DNA from 3 places in the Methylibium petroleiphilum PM1 genome. Region 2 is predicted to be linked to each of the others. Evidence: predicted binding sites of a transcription regulator. Region 2 holds the regulator's gene; each other region holds the start of a gene.
The links. The regulator FNR, encoded in region 2, switches genes on or off when oxygen is low (the NO sensors DNR and NnrR bind a similar motif). The targets are predictions, from matches to a motif close to TTGATNNNNATCAA.

Region 1: the regulator FNR is predicted to act here: its motif matches at 2,942-2,955, upstream of MPE_RS06825 (hemerythrin domain-containing protein).
Region 3: the regulator FNR is predicted to act here: its motif matches at 1,867-1,880, upstream of MPE_RS16605 (OmpW/AlkL family protein).

The regions. Positions count from the first base shown of each region.
Region 1 is NC_008825.1:1,456,347-1,461,125, reverse strand. Features, by position in the region: gene acnA (aconitate hydratase AcnA) at 1-733, shown strand, start outside; gene MPE_RS06840 (arsenate reductase) at 782-1,138, opposite strand; gene MPE_RS06835 (hypothetical protein) at 1,143-1,661, opposite strand; gene MPE_RS06830 (YbaN family protein) at 1,728-2,147, opposite strand; gene MPE_RS06825 (hemerythrin domain-containing protein) at 2,213-2,833, opposite strand; gene MPE_RS06820 (ferritin-like domain-containing protein) at 3,117-3,563, shown strand; gene MPE_RS06815 (hypothetical protein) at 3,587-3,862, shown strand; gene MPE_RS06810 (flavin-containing monooxygenase) at 3,868-4,779, opposite strand, start outside.
Region 2 is NC_008825.1:2,630,967-2,635,745, reverse strand. Features, by position in the region: gene ccoP (cytochrome-c oxidase, cbb3-type subunit III) at 1-589, shown strand, start outside; gene ccoG (cytochrome c oxidase accessory protein CcoG) at 621-2,105, shown strand; gene MPE_RS12470 (hypothetical protein) at 2,130-2,378, shown strand; gene MPE_RS12465 (hypothetical protein) at 2,414-2,668, shown strand; gene fnr (fumarate/nitrate reduction transcriptional regulator Fnr) at 2,699-3,430, opposite strand; gene hemN (oxygen-independent coproporphyrinogen III oxidase) at 3,607-4,779, shown strand, end outside.
Region 3 is NC_008825.1:3,496,795-3,501,573, forward strand. Features, by position in the region: gene MPE_RS16590 (TlyA family RNA methyltransferase) at 1-100, shown strand, start outside; gene metF (methylenetetrahydrofolate reductase [NAD(P)H]) at 97-957, shown strand; gene MPE_RS16600 (polyphosphate kinase 2 family protein) at 974-1,804, opposite strand; gene MPE_RS16605 (OmpW/AlkL family protein) at 2,004-2,594, shown strand; gene MPE_RS16610 (5-formyltetrahydrofolate cyclo-ligase) at 2,689-3,300, opposite strand; gene MPE_RS16615 (TfoX/Sxy family protein) at 3,402-3,800, shown strand; gene MPE_RS16620 (DUF2917 domain-containing protein) at 3,823-4,104, opposite strand; gene MPE_RS16625 (LysR family transcriptional regulator) at 4,212-4,779, shown strand, end outside.

The DNA of each region.
Region 1 (4,779 bases), 1.2 Mb from region 2:
GAAGGGCGCACGCATCATGGGCCTGTTCGGCGACTCGATCACCACCGACCACATCTCGCCGGCCGGCTCCTTCAAGGACACCACGCCGGCCGGCAAGTACCTGCTAGAGCACGGTGTGCTGAAGGCCGACTTCAACAGCTACGGCTCGCGCCGCGGCAACCACGAGGTGATGATGCGCGGCACCTTCGCCAACGTGCGCATCAAGAACCTGATGCTGCCGCCCAAGGACGACGGCGCGCGCGAGGAAGGTGGCTACACCCTCTTCCAGCTCGACGGTGCGGACAAGGGCCGCAAGCTCGCGATCTACGACGCCGCCATGCAGTACATCGCCGCCGGCGTACCCACGGTGATCTTCGGCGGCGAGGAGTACGGCACCGGCTCGTCGCGCGACTGGGCCGCCAAGGGCACGCAGCTGCTGGGCATCAAGGCCGTGGTGGCGAAGAGCTTCGAGCGCATCCACCGCAGCAACCTGGTCGGCATGGGCGTACTGCCGCTGCAGTTCAAGGGCAGCGACTCATGGAGCACGCTGGGACTGATCGGTGACGAGGTGGTGGACGTGGTGGTCGATGCCGACATGAAGCCGCAATCGGACGCCACGCTGGTGATCACCACGCCCACCGGTGAGAAGAAGACCGTGATCGTCACGCTGCGCATCGACACGCCGATCGAGGTGGACTACTACAAGCACGGCGGCATCCTGCCCTTCGTGCTGAGGCAGTTGCTCGCCGCGTGACCACCGCCTTGTGAGTTGTGAGGACGCGGCACGACGGTCGTCGCGTCCTCAGTGGGACAGCCGTGCGCTGAATACCGCCTCGTCGAAGCCGACCGTCACGCCACCCGGCCACTCCACCACGGGCCGCTTCACCAGCGACGGATGTTCCCTGAGCGCCCGCTGGGCGCTCGACGCGTCGACGACGGACTCCCGCACCGCAGGATCGAGTTGGCGCCAGGTCGTGCCCTTGCGGTTGACCAGCGTCTCCCAGCCGGTGGCGGACACCCATCTGGCCAGCGCGTCGGGAGGCACGCCCTGCTTCTTGAAGTCGTGAAACGTGTAGCCAACGTCGCGGGCCTCCAGCCAGGCGCGGGCCCGCTTCACGGTGTCGCAGTTCGGGATGCCGTACAGGGTGATCGTGGGCATGGAATCAGCGACCGTCGAAGAGATCGTCGCACTGCGGATCGACGTTGTTGCCCAGTTCGGCCACCTTGTCGGAGGTGTCGAGGCTGACCTGGAACCACACGCAGAACGGCGTGTCGTAGCGGTACGACCAGAGCTGGTGCTGCTGACGTGACAGGAAGCGCACGTTCGACGGATGGCCGATGCGCCGCAGCACTTCGTCGCGGCTCATGCCGATCTGCAGTGCATAGAAGTTCTTCTCGGTCAGCACCTGTTCCCAGCGCAGCAGCCGCTGGTCGGCATCGAAGTCGAGCATGTAAGTGTGCTTGCCCATCGGGCCTCGGGCGAACTCCAGCCGCTCACCGGCTGGAGCGAGTGCATAGCGCCCGGTCGGCGGCCCCATGCGCTCGATGACCTGCGCCTGCGGTGTACCGACGGGCAGGCCCGAAGGGCTGTAACCGGCGCAGGCTGACAACGCGAGCACGCCGATCCACAGCAGCATGCAGCGCAGGGTGGTCGATGCAGCAGCGGGGGTCGGCCGGTTCATGCGCAAATTCTGCCCGCGAGCGAAATCCGACCCGGTCGCGCGGAGATTGCGATTGAGCAACGTCGCTCAATCGCGACCTGGCAGCCGCCGCGTCGCGTCCGCCGTCGGCAGGCGCCACATCCACAGCGCAACGGCGGTGCAACACAGTGCGGGCATCCATCGCCAGGGCGAAGTCAGCCACCACCACGACCAGACACAGCCCAGCGTCATCATCACCGTGGCCAGTCGCTTCGCCGCCAGCGGGATCGCGCGATGCGAACGCCACGCCTGAATCATCGGTCCGAAGCGTCGATGCCCGAGCAGCCAACGTTCGCAGCGCTCGCTCCCGCGCGCAAAGCAGAAGGCCGCCAGCAGCACGAAGGGCGTCGTGGGCAACAAGGGCAGCACGATGCCGACCAGGCCCGTCAGCAAGGCCAGCCCCCCCGCCAGCGACCACAGCGCGCGAATCCAGCGCGGCGTCGGGGGAATTGGGGCCTCGTCCTGCATGGACGCAGTATCGGTCCGCCGGAGACCGATCGGTCGCCCGGCCGCCTGGGCCGGTCTCGAGCGCTCTAGACGGACCTCGCCGTCGCCCGCCCGGCCAGTGCTTCCAGCGCGGAGCCCAGACCCAGCAGGGTCGGTTGCGCTTCGGTGATGCGCCTGAAGACATCGGCATACACCGCATCGCCCTCGTCGCCGGCAAGCGGGTCGCGGTTCTGCAGGAAGGCCGCATCGAGTTCGCTCCAGTCCTGATCACCGAGCACGCGCTCGGCCATCGGCAGCACCATCGCCTCCTCCGTGCGCATGTGGTTCAGGTAGAAGTGCATGTAGGCCGTCATCGAGCGCTCGAAACGCTCGCGTCGCTCCTCGCCCTGGGGCGTCTCGGCCATCACCTCGAAGGCCAGCAGTTCGTGTTCGAGCTTGCGGATGAACTGCTCGCCCTGGGCATGGTCCTGATCGAGCCGGTTCAGCACGGCGGTGCGCTCTGCGCTGCGCGACCGCAGCATCGGAAACAGCAGCCGGCTTTCCTTGGCATGGTGCAGGCGCTCGGGAAATTCGTCGACGTAGAAGAGCATGGCGCGCAACATCCCGAAGTCCGGCAGCGTTCCGCGCCGGCGATGCTCTCCCAGCATCAGGTGGATGGCGCGCAGCATCGCAGACAGAGCCCGATGCTCCTGGCGAATGATGGTCAAGCTGGCGTGCACGGGGGGTTGATGCAGTGTAAGAAAGCGTACGGCCACGGCGATAAACACCCGCCGCGCCGTCGGTCGCTAGCGTCGATCCAGACCGCCCAGCAGGCCTTGCGCCAGATCAAGGGGCCGTTCATTCGCAGCGAAGGAGACACGGTGTAGGCGCGTTCGTACAGCACGCGGCGCGATCGCCCTACTGCCTTTGGACTGCAGGCTACCCATCATCGAGTTGCCACGGTCCCATCCATCCCGGGTGGTCCCACTTGCCCAACTTCGAGGAGTTCCCATGAGCGACAAGCAAGTCATCCAGATCCTGAACGAACTGATCGAAACGTCGAAAGACGGCCAGTACGGATTCGCGAAATGCGCCGAGCGAGCCGAGTCCGTCGCCCTCAAGCAGACACTGCAGGCCCGTGCCGCGGAATGCGAAAGCGCCGCGGTGGAGTTGCAGGCCCTGGTCCTGCAGCACGGGGGAAGCCCCGAGGATCATGGCAGCGTCGCCGGCGCCCTTCATCGGGGATGGGTGTCGGTGAAGGATGCATTCACCGGCAGCAGCGATCACGCGTTGCTGGAGGAGTGCGAGCGCGGCGAGGACGCGGCACTGGCCCGCTACCGCAAGGCGCTGAAGCAGCAACTGCCGATCGACGTGCAGCAGACGCTCGGCCGGCAGTTGCTTGGGGTGCAGTCCAACCACGACCAGATCAAGGCGCTGCGCGACAGCGTGACGTCCTGAGTCCTGCAACCGACGCTTCGCACATGTCGGACACTGGCTACGACTCTTTCAACAACCGCGCCGAACTGGCTTCGGCGCGGATTGCAGGCTGCTTCTCTTGCCTGGCCACATTCGAGCCGTCCGACGTGGTGAGTTGGACACACGGCGAATCCACCGCCGTGTGTCCGCTCTGCGGTGCGGACACGGTCCTGCCCCACGTCGGCAGCCTCGCGACATTGCGGGCCGTGCATGCCGGGCTGCTGGACAGCTGCGACGAGACGATCCCCGCCGTCCTGACGCTGACGCCCGAGACCGACTAGCAAACTCAGCGCATCTCGAAACCCGGATAGCCGCCGGCGGCCAGTTCTTCGCAGCGTTGGCGGTATTTTCCGACCCCACCGATGTACGAAAGCATGCGGCGCTGCTTGCCCTTGACATTGGTTCCCATGTACCAGGAATCGGTCTTGACCAGCAGCGTCGCGTTGGAGGTCTCGTCGTGGTGAGCCACCCATTCGTCTTCCAGCGCCCGGCTGGGCTCGATGACGGTCAGGCCCTTACGGCGCAGCGCCACCAGGCACTCGGTGATCCAGTCGACCTGCTGCTGCAGGCAGGTGGTCATGTTGCAGAAGGCCGCCGACGGCGCCAGCGGCGCCCCGGTCGTGAAGAGGTTGGGATAGCCGTGCACCTGCAGGCCCATCGTGGTGCGGATCTCGCGGCCCCAGTCGTCCTTGAGCGAGCGCCCGCCGCGACCGCGGATGTCGATGCGCGTCAGTGCACCCGTTCCCGCATCGAAACCCGTCGCCAGGATCAGGATGTCGAGTTCGTGGAGCTTGCCGTCGGCCGTTCGCACACCTTCGGGCGTGACGCACTCGATCGGCGACGCCTTCACGTCAACGATCTCGACGTTCGGGCGGTGGTAGGCCTCCAGGTAGTTGGTGTCCAGTGGCACGCGGTTGGTCCCGAAGCCGTAGTTCGTGGGGATCAACTTCTCGCACAGCACCGGGTCCTTGAGCCGCTCGCGCATCTTCCCGCGCACGAACTCGGAGACCTCGGCGTTGACCTTTTCGTCGAAGAACATTTCGGAGAACGAGGCCAGCCACAACGCCAGCGAGCCGTCGTTCCAGAGCTCCTCCAGCACGGCGATCCGCTCCTCGGGCGTCCTTTCGGCCCAAGTGCCGTAGCCGCCGAAGTCGTAGACGTGGCCGGCAAAGGTTCGCTGCACGCGTTCCTTCATCTC
Region 2 (4,779 bases):
CTACGCGCGCTTCACCACGATGTCGGCCGCCGAACTGGCGCGTGACCCGCAGGCCCATGCGCTGGGCGAGCGGCTGTTCATCAACAACTGCGCGCAGTGCCACGGTTCCGACGCGCGGGGCAGCAAGGGCTTTCCGAACCTGACCGATACCGACTGGCTGCACGGCGGGTCGCCCGAGCAGATTGCGCAATCGATCGCCCAGGGGCGCCAGGGCATGATGCCGCCGATGGCGGCGGCAGTCGGCAGCGCCGACGATGTGCGCAATGTCGCGAACTACGTGCTGAGCCTTTCGGGCAGCCCGCACGACAGCATCGCGGCCCAGATCGGACGCACCAAGTTCACGGCCTGCGCAGCCTGCCACGGCCCGGGCGGCAAGGGCAACCCGGCGCTCGGCGCGCCCAACCTCAGCGATCGGATCTGGCTGCACGGCTGGGGCGAGGAGGCGGTGGTCCGGATGATCAACGAAGGCAAGACCAACCTGATGCCGGCGCACGCCGGGCGGCTGAGCGATGCGCAGATCCAGGTGCTCGCCGCCTACGTCTGGGGGCTCTCGAACGGCGGGGCCACGACAACGGCCGCAGCGAAATGAGTCCCCGCCGCCGCCCTGGCGCGAGTTGTCGATGAGTCGACCGGCGTCACGCGTGATCCCGATCGCGCCGGTGTCCGACGACACCGGCGAGATGGTCTCGCTGTATGCGAAGCAGGCGACCATCCACGCACGCTCGGTGCATGGCTGGTTCGCTGCGTGGCGCTGGGCGCTGGTGTGGCTCACGCAGCTGGTGTTCTACGGGCTGCCCTGGCTGCCCTGGAACGGCCGCCCGGCGGTGCTGTTCGACCTGGGCGCACGGCGCTTCTACATCTTCGACCTGGTGCTCTACCCGCAGGACTTCATCTACCTGACGGGCCTGCTCATCCTGTCGGCTTACGGGCTGTTCCTGTTCACCGCGGTGGCAGGCCGCCTGTGGTGCGGCTACGCCTGCCCGCAGACGGTCTACACCGAGATCTTCATGTGGGTCGAGCACCATATCGAGGGCGACCGCCAGGCGCGCCTGAAGCTCGATGCCGCGCCCTGGGGCGCCGCGAAGCTGGCCCGCCGGTCGGCCAAGCACGCGGTGTGGCTGGCGATCGGCCTGTGGACCGGCTTCACCTTCGTCGGCTACTTCACGCCGATCCGCGAACTGGGCGGCGAGGTGCTCGCGCTGATCGGTCTGGCCGGCCCGGGGTCGGCCGGGCCCGGCCCCTGGGAAGCGTTCTGGGTGCTGTTCTACGGCTTCGCGACCTATGGCAACGCCGGCTTCATGCGCGAGCAGGTGTGCAAGTACATGTGCCCGTACGCGCGCTTCCAGAGCGCGATGTTCGACCACGACACCCTGATCATCAGCTATGACGGCGGGCGCGGAGAGCCGCGCGGCTCGCGCCCGCGCAGCCTGGCGCACGACGCGCTGGCCGCCCAGGGCAAAGGCGACTGCATCGACTGCACGCTGTGCGTGCAGGTCTGCCCGACCGGCATCGACATCCGCGAGGGGCTGCAATACGAGTGCATCGGCTGTGCCGCCTGCATCGACGTGTGCAACGGCGTGATGGACAAGATGGCGTATCCGCGCGGACTGATCCGCTATGCGACGCAGAACGGCCTGACTGCCGGCCAGAGCAGGCTGGACTGGCGGCGTGTGTTCCGTCCGCGCGTGCTGGTCTACGGCGTGATCCTGCTGCTGATCTCGGTCGGCTTCGTCACCAGTCTCGTGCTGCGCAGCCCGATGCGCGTCGACGTGGTGCGCGACCGCGGTACGTTGGCAAGGCTGGTCGACGAAGGGCGCATCGAGAACGTCTACCGGTTGCAGATCATGAACGCCACCGAGTCGGAGCAGCGCTACCGGGTGGTGGTGAGCGGCATCGCCGGCGCGCAGGCGCAGGTGCGTGACGAGGTGCGGCTGGCCCCGGCCGAGTCGCGCTGGGTGCCTGTCGCGGTGCAAGTGCCGCCGCAGAGCGCCGCGGCCCTGGGCCCCGGCGCCCACCCCCTGCGCTTCGAGATCATCCGCGAGGCCGACGGCATGCAGCCGGCGGCCAGCGTGTCCGAGAAATCCACCTTCGTCGTGCCGCGCTGAACGCGGCCCTCTCCGGAGCAACCCATGACCCCGAACGAGAACGCAACCCGCCCGACGCCCGCGCCCGAGCGGCCGCTGCCCTGGTGGCGCGAGCCCATGCTGTGGCTGGTGCTGGGCGGCCCGCTGGCGGTCGTGGTGGCTGGCATCGTCACTGCCGTGATCGCCGTGCGTGGCAGCGACCCGGTGCTCAGCCGCAGCAGCGAACCGCTGGGCAGCGACACGCCGGCAGTGCAGGCGCGCAACCATGCGGCCACGCCGCGTCCCGAGCGCTGAACGTGGTGCCGCCCGTCGACCCGGAGCTCGCGACGATGAGACAACGCACGCTGTGGATCGTCTGGCCGTCGTTCCTGATGGCGGGTGTGCTGGAGGTCCTGGTGTTCAGCGCAGCCGACCCGGCGGAACTGAGCGGCTGGGTCGGGCGCGCGCTGGAGACGGTGTCGCCGGCTGGCGTCTACACGCTGGCCTTCTTCGCGTTCTGGACCGTGTGCGCGCTGACGTCGATGTTGACGCTGCTGCTGGCAATGCCGGAGCCGGCCAATACCGAGCCGCGCCGCTGGCCCTGAGTCGCGCCGGGCGAGGCAGGCGGCGAACCTTCAGCAGGCCGGGCCGTTGACGAGCCGGCGCAGCCCGGATTCGTCGAGCACGCGGATGTCGCGCTGCTTAACCTCGAGCAGGCCTTCGTCCTGGAACTTCGAGAAGGTGCGGCTCACGGTCTCCAGCTTGAGACCGAGGTAGCTGCCGATCTCCTCGCGCGTCATGCGCAGCACGAGCGACGAGGCCGAGAAGCCGCGTGCCTGCAGGCGTTGCGTGAGGTTCAGCAGGAAGGCCGCGAGCCGCTCCTCGGCCCGCATGCTGCCGAGCAGCAGCATCACGCCGTGGTCGCGCACGATCTCGCGGCTCATGATCTTGTGGAACTGGTGCTGCAGCGGCGTGGATTCGCGCGACAGCTTCTCGAGCTGCGAGTAGGGGATCTGGCAGACCTGGGAGTCCTCCAGCGCCACCGCGTCGCAGGCATGGCGGTCGGTGCTGATGCCGTCCAGTCCCAGCAGTTCGCCGGCCATCTGGAAGCCGGTCACCTGGTCACGGCCATCGTCGGCGGACACGCAGGTCTTGAAGAAGCCGGTGCGCACCGCATAAAGCGACTCGAAGCGATCCCCGGCGTGGAACAGCGTGTCGCCGCGCTTCACGGGGCGGCGGCTGCCCACCAGCTGGTCGAGGTGGTCGAGATCGTCGTCCGACAGCCCCACCGGCAGGCAGAGCTCGCGCAGGTTGCAACTGGAGCATGCGACCTTGAGGGCCTCGATGCGGATCGGTTCGCGTTCCATGCGCTTCATTATGATCTTGTGCGCGGCCCGCGATGGAGCATGTGAGTCGGCGGCGGCGTCGTGAGGGGCAAGTTGCATGATCGACCTCAAGCTGTGCATGGATTGTCGGAGGCCACCGGCGACCGGCCTTGACCCAGATCAAGAGCCCGGTGAGAGGCCCTCGGCACAGTCCGGACATGCCCCCTCCGACCCTGACCGACATGCTGGAACCGGCTGCGCCGAGCGAGGAACTCCTGAGTCGTCTGGACGCCGGTGGGCCGCGCTACACCTCCTACCCGACCGCCGACCGCTTCGTGGAGGCCTTCGGCCCCGCTCAGTACCGGCAGGCCCTGGGCCAGCGCCGCAGCGGAGCCCCGGCGGCCGGCGCGGTGGGCGGCGGCACACCGCTGTCGATCTACGTTCACATCCCATTCTGCGAGTCGGTCTGCTACTACTGCGCCTGTAACAAGGTGATCACCCGGCAGCACCGGCGCGGCACCGAGTACCTGGAGTGGCTGGGCCGCGAGGTGGCATTGCACCAGGACGTGATCGGCAGCCGCCAGCGCGTCAGTCAGCTGCACCTCGGCGGCGGTACGCCGACCTTCCTGGACGATACGGAGCTGTCGCAGCTGATGGCCCTGCTGCGCGGTGCCTTCGACCTGCAGCCGCAGGCCGAATGCTCGATCGAGGTCGACCCGCGCACCGTCAGTGCCTCGCGGCTGGCGCACCTGAAGGCGCTGGGTTTCAACCGCCTGAGCTTCGGCGTGCAGGACTTCGACCCCGAAGTGCAGCACGCGGTGCATCGCGTGCAGCCGGCCGAGCAGGTGGAGGCACTGATCGCCAGCGCGCGCGCATTGGGCTTCGATTCGATCAACGTCGACCTGATCCACGGCCTGCCCAAGCAGACCCCGGCCTCGCTGGCCCGGACGGTGGAGCAGGTGGCGCGGTTGCGGCCGGACCGCGTGGCGCTCTACAGCTATGCGCACCTGCCGCAGCGCTTCAAGCCGCAGCGGCGCATCCATGCGGCAGACCTGCCAGGCACCGCCCAGCGCGTGACGATGCTGTCGAACGCGATCGCCGCCTTCCTGGCGCACGGTTACGACTACATCGGCATGGACCACTTCGCCCTGCCGGGTGACGCGCTGGCCGCGGCCAAGCGGCAGGGCCGGCTGCACCGCAATTTCCAGGGCTACAGCACCCAGCCCGACTGCGACCTGATCGGCCTGGGCGTCTCGGCCATCGGCCGCATCGGTGCGACCTACAGCCAGAATGCGAAGACGCTGCCGGAGTACCAGGACGCCCTGCGCTCCGGGGAACTGCCGGTGGTGCGCGGCCTCGTGCTGACGCGCGACGACGTGGTGCGCCGCTCG
Region 3 (4,779 bases), 870 kb from region 2:
GACGGCGTGGCTGGACAGCGTGGTTGCCGGCGGCGACGGGAACCGCGAATTTTTCATCTGTGCCGTGCCCGCGGGCCGGCCGCTGGAGTCAGACACATGAGCGACACACCCTCCCTGAGGCTGCCGGTGCCGGTGAGCTTCGAGTTCTTCCCGCCCAACACCGAGGCCGGCAGCGAGAAGCTGAAGACCGTGGTGCGCGAGCTGGGCAGCGCGGCCCCCGAGTTCTTCAGCGTGACCTACGGTGCCGGCGGCTCGACGCGGGATCGCACGCTGTCGACGGTGCGCGACATTGCCGCGCTGGGCTTCGAGGCGGCGCCGCACCTGTCGTGCGTCGGCTCGACGCGCGTCGGCATCGCCGAGATCCTGGGCACCTACCGCGCGCAAAACATCCGCCGCCTGGTCGCGCTGCGCGGCGACCTGCCGAGCGGCACCGCGACGGCCGGCGAGTTCCGCTACGCGAACGAGCTGATCGCCTTCGTGCGCGAGACCCAGGGAACCGACCTGCGCATCGAGGTGGCCGCCTACCCCGAGTACCACCCTCAGCAGCGCTATGCGCGGCGCGACCTGCAGCACTTCGCCAACAAGATGAAGGCCGGCGCCGACGCGGCGATCACGCAGTTCTTCTACAACCCCGACGCCTACTTCCATTTCCTCGACGAGGTGCGCGCGCTGGGTGTCGACGCGCCGATCGTGCCGGGCATCATGCCGTTCCACAACTACGCGCGCATCGCGCAGTTCGCGATGCGCGACGGCATCGAGATCCCGCGCTGGGTGGCCCTGAAGATGGAGGGCTACATGGACGACGCCGCGTCGATCCGCGCCTTCGGCATCGAGGTGGTGTCGCGGCTGTGCGAGCGGCTGATCGCCGGCGGCGCACCGGCCATCCACTTCTACACGCTCAACCAGTCGGCGCTGACGCTGGAGGTCTGCCGCCGGCTCGCGTCGGCGCGCGCTTGATACGCGCGCGACGCGCTCAGACCACGCGCACCGCCGCCGGGTCGAAGTCGGGCTTCGGCGGCTTGAGCTTCATGCCGGCCAGCGCCTGCGCGACCAGCGTCGCGATCATCAGGTTGCGGTTGCTCTTGCTGTCGGCCGGCACCACGTGCCAGGGCGCGCAGGCGGTCGAGGTGGCCGCCAGCGCGGTCTCGTAGGCGGCCAGGTAGGCCTTCCACTTCTCGCGCGTCTCGAGGTCGCCGACCTGGAATTTCCAGCGCTTGGCGGGGTCGTCCAGACGCGCCTGCAGCCGTTCGCGCTGCTCGTCCTTCGAGATGTGCAGGAAGCACTTGACGATGGTCGTGCCGCTGTCGTGCAGCAGGCGCTCGAAGGCATTGATGTGGGCCAGCCGACGCTGGCGCTCGGCGGCGTCGATCCAGCCTTCGACGAAGGGCACCAGCACGTCTTCGTAATGGCTGCGATTGAACACCACCACCTCGCCGGCCCGCGGTGCCACCGCATGCACGCGCCACAGGAAGTCGTGCGCGCGCTCCACCTCGGTGGGCGCCTTGAAGGCCGCCACGCGCACGCCGAGCGGGCTGCACTGGCGGAACACAGAGCGCGCGGTGCCGTCCTTGCCCGAAGTGTCCATGCCCTGCAGCACCAGCAGCAGCTTGGGTGGCCGGCCGGCACTGCCGTTGGCGTAGAGCAGGTCCTGCAGGCGGTCGATCTCGATCGCCAGTTCGGCGAGCCGCGCATCGTCGGCCTCGCGGCTGCTGCTGGCGGCCGGCCGCGCGCCGGGGTCGATGTCCTTGAGCCGCAGCTTGCGGCCGACGCGGTAGGTCTTCAGGTAGGCGGTCGAGCGGGCCATCGCGACTCCTGGGAAGGCGGTGCGGCGACTGTAGCGCCGCGTGCACACCGCGACGCGCGAGGTTGATCTGCCTCAGAAAGCCGCGGCGGCTCCAACGCTGCGCGACCGCGCGCTTGAGCCAACGCAAGCCGCGGCGTCCCGCCACGCACTGCAATGCACGGGCGGGAAGCTCCCCGTGCATTCCGGAGTGAAGCTCATCATGAAGAAGAAGATCCTCGCCGCCCTCGCCCTCGCCGCCCTCGGTGGCGCCGCGACCGCCGCGCCGACCGGCGGCGACTGGCTGGTGCGCGTGCGCGCGCTGCACCTCGACCCGGCCAACAAGGACAGCACTGGCGTCGGCCTGGCCATCGACAGCAAGACCTTCCCCGAACTCGACATCAGCTACTTCTTCACGCCGAACTGGGCCGCCGAACTGGTGCTGACCTATCCGCAGAAGCAGGACGTGAGTGCCTCCGGCACGCGCATCGGCAGCCTCAAGCACCTGCCCCCGACGCTGTCACTGCAGTACCACTTCCTGCCCGGCGCGGCGGTCCAGCCCTACCTCGGCGCGGGCATCAACTACACGCGCTTCTCGTCGGTCGACCTACCGGCGCCGTTCAGCATCGAGAAGAACAGCGTGGGCCTGGCGGTGGGTGCCGGCGTGGACGTGCCGCTCGGCGACCGGCTGGTGCTGAACGTGGACGTGAAGAAGGTGCAGATCCGCACCGACGTGTCGGCCGCAGGGGTGAAGGCGGGGACCTTCAAGGTCGACCCGGTGCTGTTCGGCGTGGGGCTCGGCTGGCGGTTCTGAGCACCCCCAGGGCTGGTCTGCACCCAGCCCGCCCCCCCGCGGGGGCCAGGGAAACTTGGGGCGGCCCGGCGTTTCCTTGAGAGGCGGCGCGCGATCAGTCCTCGCGCGACCAGGCGACACCGTCCTCGGTGAGCATGGCGTCGAGCGGGATGTCGTGCGGCTCACCCTCGAGCCAGTCGATGTAGCCGTGCCGGTAGCCGATGCCGACGGTGAATGGCCGCGGCTCCAGTGCCGCCAGCGTGCGGTCGTAGAAGCCGCCGCCGTAGCCGAGCCGCAGGCCCTTCGGGCCGAAGCCGACGCAGGGCACCAGCAACAACGTCGGCATCACGAGGTCGGTGCCCTTGGGCTTCGGGATGTCGTAGGCATCCTCCTCCATCGGGCAGCCGGGGTACCACTGGTGGAAGCGCAGTTGCTTGGTCTGGCGGTTCATCACCGGCAGGCCGATCCGGCGCGGCGGACCCTCGCCGGTGCCGTGTCCGGCGCCCTCGGTCCAGCGGTGCAGCGACGGCAGGGGATCGAACTCGCCCTTGATGGCCCAGTAGGCGCCGATCGTGACGTCCTCCCGCTGCGTGAGCCACACCCGCAGCACGCCCTGCAACTGTTCGGCGCGCTCCAGGCGATCGGTCAGGCTCTGCCGCTCGGCCTGCAGCATGCGACGCAGTTGCGCCTTGTCCGGCCGGCTCATCGGGTCGTAGGGCAGGGTCATGGGCGGGTCCGTGGCGGGCTGGCGCGGCGTGTCATCGAGGCAGCCCGGATTTTGCCCCGCAGGATGGCCTGCGCCTCAAGGTCGCTGCCTACACTGTGGCAATGACCCCACCCCGCGACGAATTTGCGGCGCACTGCGTCGAGTTGCTGTCCTCCGTGGGACCGGCGCATGCGAAGCGCATGTTCGGCGGCCACGGCCTCTACCTCGACGGGCTGATGATCGGCCTGATCGCCGCCGATCAGCTCTACCTCAAGACCGACGCGCAGACGCTGCCGCAGTGGCGAGACGCCGGCGGGCGAGCCTTCGTCTACGAAAGTTCACGCGACGGCGTGGTGCGGACCGCCACCATGAGTTACTGGACGCCGCCCGACGAGGCGACCGAGTCACCCGATGCGCTGCGGCCCTGGGCCCGGCTGGCGCTGGAGGCGGCGTTGCGCGCCCAGGCGGCGAGGGTCCGCAAGCCCGCTGCCGCACCACGCCGCCGCAAGCCGGCCAGGTAGGCGGGCGCGTTCGCCAGAGGCCTCAGGCCGCCGGCTCTTCCAGCACCTCGAAACTGGCCACTGACCAACCCTCGGCCAGCACCTCGGTGCCGGCCGGCAGTCGCAGGCTCTGGCCGGCCGCGAGCCACCAGTCTTCCGGGATCTGCCCGCCGAGGCGGCCCTCGGCGGTCACCCAGAGCCGGCCTTCGCGCAGCCGCAGCCAGCGGGTGTTGCGGGCCGCCTGCAGGCGCAGCGTCTGGCCTCGGACCAGCCGCCAGACGGGGTCGACCCGGCCCATCGATTCTTGCGATTGCTGCATGCTCATGTCGCGCTCCATCGGACCCTGCATTGGTGGTTCCATGCGTCATATCATCGTGAAGAACCAGCCCACGATCCAATGAGATCGCGGCCCCTCATTGATAACATACACGCATGAATACCTCACGCCAGCGCCCGCTCGCCGTCGGTCCGATCCGCGCCTTCGAGGCGGTGGCGCGCCACCTCAGCTTCCGTGCCGCGGCCGAGGAGTTGCACCTCACGCAGCCGGCCATCAGCCGCCAGATCCAGTCGCTGGAGGACGAGGTCGGCAGCTCGCTGTTCACACGCGGCACGCGCAGCGTCGCCCTCACCGGCGACGGTGTCGCGCTGCTCGCCGCGGTGACGCCGGCGCTGGAGCGGCTCGATGCCGGCGTGCGCCAGATCCGCAGCGCGCGCGGCCGGCGCGGCGTGAACCTCAACACCTTTCCGTCGTTCGCCTCGCTGTGGCTGCTGCCGCGCATCGAGGCCTACCAGCGCGACCACCCCGACCTCGACATCCGCATCGACGCCAACGACCGGCTGGCCGACCTGGACGACCCCGAGGTCGAGATCGTGATCCGCTACTGCAGCGCGCAGCGTGCCCCGGCCGGCGCCGTGCGGCTGTTCGGCGAGACGCTGACGCCGGTAGCGAGCCCGCGCCTGCTGGAGCAGGCCGCGAGCAGCGCCGCGCCGCCGCTGCGCA